One region of the Marinomonas epiphytica genome, then DNA from elsewhere that is predicted to be linked to it. Evidence: predicted binding sites of a transcription regulator. Region 1 holds the regulator's gene; each other region holds the start of a gene.
What was found. Region 1 encodes LexA, which represses DNA repair genes until DNA is damaged. Its sites were predicted from a motif close to TACTGTNTANNTANACAGTA; they were not measured.
Positions count from the first base shown of each region.

Region 2: the regulator LexA is predicted to act here: its motif matches at 1,113-1,132, upstream of ruvC (crossover junction endodeoxyribonuclease RuvC).
Region 3: the regulator LexA is predicted to act here: its motif matches at 1,265-1,284, upstream of uvrA (excinuclease ABC subunit UvrA).
Region 4: the regulator LexA is predicted to act here: its motif matches at 1,265-1,284, upstream of ACYVGZ_RS05275 (YebG family protein).

Region 1 is NZ_BAAGVX010000002.1:38,107-40,313, forward strand. Features, by position in the region: gene ACYVGZ_RS00595 (DUF6586 family protein) at 1-368, shown strand, start outside; gene ACYVGZ_RS00600 (hypothetical protein) at 370-642, shown strand; gene lexA (transcriptional repressor LexA) at 704-1,324, opposite strand; gene dinG (ATP-dependent DNA helicase DinG) at 1,395-2,207, shown strand, end outside.
Region 2 is NZ_BAAGVX010000001.1:11,556-13,762, reverse strand. Features, by position in the region: gene aspS (aspartate--tRNA ligase) at 1-995, shown strand, start outside; gene ruvC (crossover junction endodeoxyribonuclease RuvC) at 1,157-1,714, shown strand; gene ruvA (Holliday junction branch migration protein RuvA) at 1,711-2,207, shown strand, end outside.
Region 3 is NZ_BAAGVX010000016.1:42,815-45,021, forward strand. Features, by position in the region: gene uvrA (excinuclease ABC subunit UvrA) at 1-1,212, opposite strand, end outside; gene ACYVGZ_RS04835 (MFS transporter) at 1,370-2,207, shown strand, end outside.
Region 4 is NZ_BAAGVX010000026.1:28,838-31,044, reverse strand. Features, by position in the region: gene ACYVGZ_RS05285 (DUF1439 domain-containing protein) at 1-293, opposite strand, end outside; gene ACYVGZ_RS05280 (mechanosensitive ion channel family protein) at 300-1,169, opposite strand; gene ACYVGZ_RS05275 (YebG family protein) at 1,310-1,723, shown strand; gene ACYVGZ_RS05270 (LysR family transcriptional regulator) at 2,051-2,207, opposite strand, start outside.

The DNA of each region.
Region 1 (2,207 bases):
CTGGCCTTGAAAGCTCTGCCGTGTTTCAGTTACGCAGTGCGCTTAATGGTTTGTTGCAAGAAGTGTGTGCAGGTTATGGCTTAAGCTTTTCTACTGATATCAGCCAGTTGTATCAACAGGCTGAAGAAAAGCAGTTGGTGATTCCTGTATTGTCTGAGTTAGCCAGTTTATTGAATGAGTCCGGTTCGTGGTTGTCGCAACTTGAGCGTGCTTATCAGGTTCAGTTTGAATGTCGAGCTGCCAGCTCAGTACAAATGAGTGATAACTTGATTGGTAAAGGGTCAGATGATGGTGCGGCCTCAGCCTTGTACTTATCCAAATTGGTGGAATTGGTGTTACGTTTTAGAGAGGAATCTGCAGAGTATTAATATGAAAGAAGCCTATTTGGAAATTGTCGAGCTTGATGACGGTGAGATTGTTTTACGACCTGCCAGTGAAGATGGTGAAGAAACATCCGCCCTGGTAACACTAAAGATCTCAGACGAGACCAAAAGCTATTTGCAAGATCGCTATTTCGAGTTGGCGAAGTGTATGTTTCATGCGGGAATTGATTTTGTCTATTCTGATCAAGCCACATTTGGAGACGATGTAGATCAAATGGAAGCTGAAATGGCTGATATGCGACCGAAAATCTTGCATTAATTTAGTTGAGTGTTGAAAGATTAGGTCACCTTGTAAAGGTGACCTTTTTGATTGGCCGCTATTAGATGTGTTGGCGCACAACGCCAACAGAAAGGCCCTCAATGGCAAATTCTTCACTCTCTAGATCCACAAGGATGTCATTGAAATCGTCATTTTCTGCGATTAACTTAACTTGACTGCCTTTTTGCTCAAAGCGCTTAACGGTTACTTCATCGCCAATCCGGGCGACAACAATCTGGCCATTACGCACGGCGGTTGTTTTATGTACAGCTAACAAATCACCTTCTAAAATACCAATGTCTTTCATGCTAGTGCCTGACACTGATAAAAAGTAATCGGCTTTAGGGGAAAACATGGCGGCAGGAACTTGGACATGGGAGTCAATGTTTTCTTGGGCAAGAATGGGGCAGCCGGCGGCAACTTTACCAATGACTGGAATACCAAGGTCGCCCTCGTCGTTGTCAGCACTTTGGGTGACTAGGCGAATCCCACGAGAAGCGCCTGTCAAAATTTCAATGGCACCTTTTTTTGCTAAGGCTTTGAGATGCTCCTCTGCTGCATTAGGGGACTTGAAGCCCAAGCGTTTTGCAATTTCAGCACGTGTAGGTGGAAAGCCGGTATCGTCGATGAATTCGCGAATGGTATCCAATACGTCGGATTGTCTTTTGGTTAATTTAATCATAAGTCATCTGGTTGTTTATACAGTTACTGTTATTATATACAGCATTATTACTATTACTCAAATTTTTTAGATGCTTACAGATAAACTAAAGAAAAAAATACACCAAGCTTACCGAGCCTCATTAGAAGCGAAATCTCATAAACCAAGGCTAGGGCAGCGGCAGATGATCGGCGCTATCGCTCGTACTCTTGGCAATATTAAGCAGGATAGCGAAGGATTGAGGTTAGGCGAGCAGCATGTCGCAGTGGTAGAAGCAGGAACGGGTACGGGTAAAACCTTATCTTATTGCCTTGCCGCCGTTCCTATAGCAAAAGAGCGTGGTTTAAAGTTGATCATCTCAACTGCGACCGTGGCTTTGCAAGAGCAAATACTTCATAAAGAATTACCAAATTTACTCTCTGATACGGATTTGTCTTTTAAATTTACCTTAGCAAAGGGGCGCGGGCGTTATCTTTGTTTGAATAACTTAGAGGGCTATTTAAGTCAGGATGAACAGCCAATGGAAGATATGTTTGCAGGGCTGTTTGAGCAACACTTGCAAGCAGATGATGTAAATACTGTGCTTTATCAAGAAATGGATGACGCCATTCGAGATGGTGTTTGGGATGGAGACAAAGATAACTGGGAGGGGGTCATTCGCGAGCAAGATTGGCGTAGGCTGACGACCGACCACCAGCAATGTACTAATCGAAATTGTGCAAACTTCTCTGTTTGCCCATTTTTCAAAGCAAGAGCTGAAATTGAGGTGGCGGATGTTATCGTAGCAAACCACGATTTAGTGCTGGCTGATTTATCATTGGGTGGCGGGGCGATTTTGACACCTCCCGCTGAAACCATTTATGTGTTTGATGAAGGGCACCATTTACCCGATAAGGCCATAGGG
Region 2 (2,207 bases), on a different contig from region 1:
AAGATTTGTTGAATGTGGATCTTGGCTCTTTCCCAAGAATGCCATACAGCGAAGCAATGGAAAAATACGGTAGCGATAAACCGGATTTACGTATTCCTTTGACCATCGAAACTGTCTCTGACCTAATGGCAGACGTAGACTTTAAAGTCTTCTCCGGCCCTGCGGTTGATCCTAAAGGTCGTGTTGCAGCCCTTAAAGTACCAGGTGGCAACGCGCTGACTCGCAAACAGATCGACGAGTACACGAAATTCGTTGGTATCTATGGTGCCAAAGGTTTGGCTTACATTAAAGTGAACGACAAGTCTGACTTAAATGAAGGCCTACAGTCTCCGATTGTTAAATTCTTACCTGTCGAAGTGCGTGCAGCATTGCTTGAGCGTTTAGATGCTCAAGACGGCGACCTAATTTTCTTCGGATCAGATAACGTTAAAGTTGTAAACGAAGCGTTAGGTGCATTGCGTTGTAAATTAGGTGAAGATATGAATCTTTACACTTGCGAATGGGCGCCACTTTGGGTTGTTGATTTCCCAATGTTTGAAGAAACTTCTGACGGCGGTATCACTGCGATTCACCACCCATTCACTGCACCGTCTTGCTCTCCTGAAGAACTAAAAGCTAACCCACTTGGTGCTTTGTCTCAGGCCTACGACATGGTATTGAATGGTACAGAGCTAGGTGGCGGTTCCATCCGTATTCACCAATCAGATATGCAAGAAACCGTATTTGAACTGCTTAAGATTAGCCAAGAAGAGCAAGAAGAGAAGTTTGGCTTCCTGCTAGACGCGCTTAAATTTGGTGCGCCACCACATGGCGGCCTAGCGTTCGGTCTTGATCGTTTGGTTATGTTGATGACTGATTCTGCATCGATCCGTGATGTTATTGCTTTCCCTAAAACCCAAAGTGCTACGTGTTTGTTAACACAAGCTCCTGGTGAAGTAAGTGAGAAGCAACTTAAAGAGTTGAGCATCCGCGTAAGAAAACCTGTTACCGAATAAGCTTGGTTCAAAAAGGAGCTAAATATCGGCTTCTAATGTTAAGGGATTGAAAAATATCCGTAAAAAGGTCGCTTAATAGCGGCCTTTTTTATTTTTAATATTGCATACTGTTGTAATGACTGTTGAAATGTACAGTAATGAAATGAATAAGCGGACATTTGGTGAGTAAAACAAGAGTGTTGGCCATAGACCCTGGTTCTCGAATTACCGGCTTTGGCATTATCGATATCATAAATGGCAAAATTCATTATGTGACCAGTGGTTGCATACGTCTTCCTGATGGTGCCTTATCCGTCAGACTAAAAACCATTTTTGAAAATGTCTCCCATTTGTTGGCGGAATATCAGCCTCAAGAATTTGCTATAGAAGAAGTGTTTTTGGCTAAAAATGCTAATTCGGCCTTGAAACTAGGCCAAGCTAGAGGAGCGGCAATTGTTGCTGCTGCCACCCATGATTTACCTGTTAATGAGTATGCCGCTCGTCGAGTTAAGCAATCGGTTGTTGGCTCAGGTGGGGCAGATAAAGCTCAAGTGCAGGTCATGGTTAAAATGTTATTAAATTTAGCCTCGACGCCACAGGCGGACGCGGCGGATGCTCTAGCCATTGCTATTTGTCATGCTAACAGTCGCACTTCCCAGGGCTTGGAGTATGGCGTAGGCAAACGTGCAGGACGAAGTGCTAAGCGTTGGAGCGAATTAGATGTAAGGAAGGCCCTGTGATAGGACGTATTGTTGGTGAGCTAATAGAAAAATCACCACCAGAGTTATTGGTTGATGTAGCAGGCGTAGGGTACGAACTGAGTGCTTCTATGAGCACCATTTACGAATTGCCTGCCATTGGCCAACAAGTAGTGCTCTATACCCATTTACAAGTAAAAGAAGACGCTCATAGCCTTTATGGTTTCATTGATCGTTCAGAACGAGCGCTATTTCGCGTTTTAATCAAAGTAAACGGTATTGGCCCAAAAATGGCCCTGGCCGTGTTGTCTAGTATGTCGTCTGAAGAGCTCATTGCTTATGTGCAAGACTCAGACGTAACCGCGCTCACTAAAATTCCAGGTGTCGGTAAGAAAACCGCAGAACGTTTAATTATTGAGTTAAGGGATAAACTCGGTCAAGCGGCCAAGCAAGATCTTTTCTCCGCACCTGCAGTGCTCAAACAAGTAAAAGCAGATCCTCGTCAAGAAGCTGAAGCGGCTCTTATTGCACTAGG
Region 3 (2,207 bases), on a different contig from region 1:
GGCGCGGGTACTAATATACTGAGACAGATCATCTCGAACCGAGTCCGACTCAGTTTCATGGTAGCGGCGCTGTAAGTTTGGAATCACACCTTCAAAGCTATGTGAGCGCGTCATTTTATCGCCACGCTCATTGATATACATAAACTCTATTTTGTCTTTTCCAGAGCCTTGTAAGATGCGCTGTTGAAACTTCTCTGGAATGTCTTTGAAAGGCGCTTCAATATCAAACCCATAATGCTTAGCAAGTGCCGTAAGCTGTTGATAATAATAAATACTGCGTCGGCCCCAGCCGCGTATCGCGCCTTCAGCGAGGGTTAAGTTTTCGTCTTGTATGATACGCTCTTGATCGAACATCTGGTGGGTACCTAGACCGTCACATGTCTGACACGCACCATTCGGGTTATTGAACGAGAACAAACGGGGCTCTAGCTCAGTTAAACTGTATCCACAAACAGGGCAGGCAAATTTGCTAGAAAAAATATGCACATCGTCTTCGTCGTCCATGTTTACGACTTTTGCGATGCCGTCTGATAAACCAAGGCAAGTCTCAAAAGATTCAGCCAAACGTAATTGTAGATCTTCGCGTACTTTAAAGCGGTCTACGACCACTTCAATGGTGTGTTTCTTGTTTTTTTCTAGGGCAGGGGCGTCATCAAGGTCAACGACAATGCCGTCAATGCGTGCCCTAATGAATCCCTTTGAAAGAAGCTCATTGATGGTGTGTAAGTGCTCACCTTTGCGATCTTTTACAATGGGAGCCAAAAGCATCATCTTGCTGTTCTCGGGTAGAGAAATAATTTTGTCTACCATTTGCGAGACCGTTTGTGCTTCTAATGGCTCGCCATGGTCAGGACATCTTGGCTGTCCTGCCCGTGCAAACAACAATCGTAAATAGTCATAGATTTCGGTAATAGTACCTACGGTAGATCTAGGGTTGTGCGAAGTGGACTTTTGCTCAATGGAAATCGCCGGTGACAAGCCCTCAATATGATCTATGTCTGGTTTTTCCATCATAGACAAAAATTGTCTGGCATACGTAGACAAGGATTCTACGTAGCGGCGCTGTCCTTCAGCATACAGGGTGTCAAACGCCAAGGAAGACTTACCAGAGCCTGATAAGCCGGTAATGACTACTAACTTATCCCTTGGTATATCAAGGTCCACATTCTTCAAATTGTGGGTGCGGGCGCCACGTATCGTAATGGTATCCATGTTTCTCCAATGTAAATTTGGATGACAGTTAAGTCTTATATGTTACTCTAATTACTGTCTATTTTTACAGTAGTTGAAATGGAGCTTCAACGGTATTTTTTGTAATATTACCATCTTTCTAATTTAACCCTTTTTTATTGGCCGGTTTAAACGCCTTATGAATGCACTCGAACGTCGTTCCGTTCTCGCGTTAGCATTAATCTACTTGTTTCGTATGCTGGGCTTATTTCTGATCATGCCTGTGATCAGCGTAGCTGCCGATGGCATTAACGGAGCTGACGCAGCCAAAATAGGTTTAGCGATTGGTATTTATGGTTTTACCCAAGCGTTGCTGCAAATCCCTATGGGAATGTGGTCTGACCGTATTGGCCGTAAACGAGTGATTTTAATTGGCTTAGTTTTATTCGCTTTAGGCAGTTTAATCTGTGCCAACACAGACAACATAATGACCCTCATTTTAGGGCGTGCTGTACAGGGAGCAGGCGCAATTGCCAGTACCCTAATGGCATTATTGAGTGATGTAACGAGAGAGCAGAACCGCACCAAAGCGATGGCGACTGTGGGCATCAGTATTGGTGCTTCTTTTATGCTGTCATTAGTATTAGGGCCTTGGCTCTTTGCACAGTTAGGCCTGTCGGGGCTGTTTTACCTATCGTTTGTATTCTCTTTATTAGGCATGGGACTCATTGTATGGGCCGTACCAAACTTGGTTCAGCATGCTTTTCGACGTGACACTAGCCCAAGCCTTGTGGCACTGGGGCGAGTTTTAAAAGATGGTCGATTAAGGTTTTTAAACATCAGTGTGCTTTTATTGCATGGTAGTTTAACAGCCTTATTTTTAACCATTCCAAACCTTTTAATAGAGCAGTTTAACATTCCGCTGAATCAACATAGTTGGATTTACTTAGCCGTCATGGGTTTTGCTTTTGTAGGTATGGTACCATTAGTTGTTTTGGCTGAGAGTAAAGGCCACATGAAAGCCGTATTGGTTTTTG
Region 4 (2,207 bases), on a different contig from region 1:
AAAGTTTGCCCAAATGCCGTTAACGTGCCGTTCATTTGAGACTCTAAATCTACTAATACTAGGCCGCCATCTCTTGCTGTTAAATCAATATTAGCGCCTTTCACTAATAATTCTAACTCCAGACTATTCCCGTCTAGCAGCAGTTCAATCTGGTTGTTCTGAGGCTCAGCCAAACGCTTAGCCACTTCAGTATTAAGTTCTTGTTCACTGATACGAAAGCTATTACACCCTGTAATCAAAACAAATACACTGGCAATACTAAGCCAACGTAAATTTCTTTTTAGTAACATCATAACTCCTTAGATCTTAGCTCTAGTGGCGTTTTTATCTCGTTGTTCGTACCAGAAATTCATAAAGTCCTCTGTGACTTTTTGCTCAATATCTACCGCCTCTTCTGTCGGACAAAATAGAGAAACGGTAAACACATTATAGCCTTCTGGCGTGGTACCGATGCGCACTCTCGGCTCTGGCCCTGAAATATTAATGTCTAAGCGTTTTTCGATCAGGCTGTTATAACGAATGGCTACCTCATGAAAGTGCTCACTGTACTCTCGTATTTTAAGCAAAATAGGCTCTTTAATCGTAAACAGATTAACCTCATCACTCAGTCTAGAAATGGAAAAGCTATGAGTCACATAACGGCGCATATAATTTAGGTTTTGTGCGGTATGGGTTAATAACATGCTATTTGGGACAACCGTGGTTCGGCCAGTATAGCCATAACTCCCTCCCTTAATATCCACTTCAAACAAGGTGGTAGACAACCAATCACTGTCAGTTACTTCACCTTCAAAATTGGCAATACGTACCCAGTCTCCAACTTGATAAGGACGAGTACTAGCACGATAAAATGCGCCAATAATACAGGCAATAAATTCTTTTGTAGCTATGACCAAGGCCACCATAAAGGCCGCAATAGAAATCGCGATATTCTGCAATTCTGATGACCAAATCAGGATTAAACCGACCACCATAAGAAAATTGAACATATTATCTGCAGCATTGATACGCTGGCGTTTCGTATCATGCTCGAATTTTGGATAACGGCGAATTACCCGCTTGGTGTAACGGCGGATTAAGTAGGATAAGAGAATCCAAATAATGGTTAGACTGATCTCTATGTGCTCTGTCACAAGGGAGAAATTTAACTGAGAAAGATCAAAATGCATGTAAGGGTTACCCTAAAAACAGTCAATGAAACACGCCACTTTAACAATCATCTAATCATCCAACAATGAAAACTCGTAGACAAACCTTAATTAAACACTGTATATTTGTACAGTATTTAATTTTTACTACGAGGTGGCCTATGCCAGTTGTAATCAAATACGTTGTTGAACGTGATGGAATAGAAAAAATGACTTTTACGTCAAAATCTGAAGCCGATGCCTACGACAAACTACTCGACACAGCCGATGCTCTTTATGAATTAATTGAAGGCAGTAAGCTAATGGACAATAACCAACAAATAGACGCTCTAGCCCTCTATTTAGCAGAGCACAAAAGCCAGCTATTAGAAGCTGTCGGTAATAAACGAAAAACGCTTTCTAAAAGTAAAAAGAATGTTCCTGATACCAACAAACAGCTTGACCTGAAGGAAGCATCAGCAAAAGAGAAACTGGACGATATTGTCATCGAGCCAGATGAAGATGCTTTATACGAGAACGAAAATGATATGAGTTATGAAATATCGGGCGAGTTTGAAGCCGATAATGCGGCATAAGTTTTAAGTTTAAAAATCACCAAGTTATTGGATAACTTGGTGATTTTTATAATTAGGCTTTTTTAAGCGCTTTTTTCAACTTAGCAATTTTAGTTTTTTGCTTAGCAACTTTTTCTTTACGCGCTTTGATTTCTTTCTTGATACTTTTCACTTCTTTCTTAGCCACAACGGACTCCTTATTATTCTTTATGAATTGTCATACGATATATCGAGCTATTTACCTTAGAGCATAAATTTGCGATCGAGAACCGTGACGAGCAAATTGTCATAAAAATTTAATAAAATAGACTTTAATTTGAAATTTTGAGAAATATATAACACACTAAATCAGCAAAAATATTCCCGCTTATCGTGATAACTGCTTTTAATGTGTTCAATAAGTAACTTGAGTTTTTCAGGTAAATATTTTGTATATGGAAAAACAGCATACACTCCAAGTTTTCTTGGCTCGTAGCCTGGCAACAAAGTCATTAATCGTCCTGCT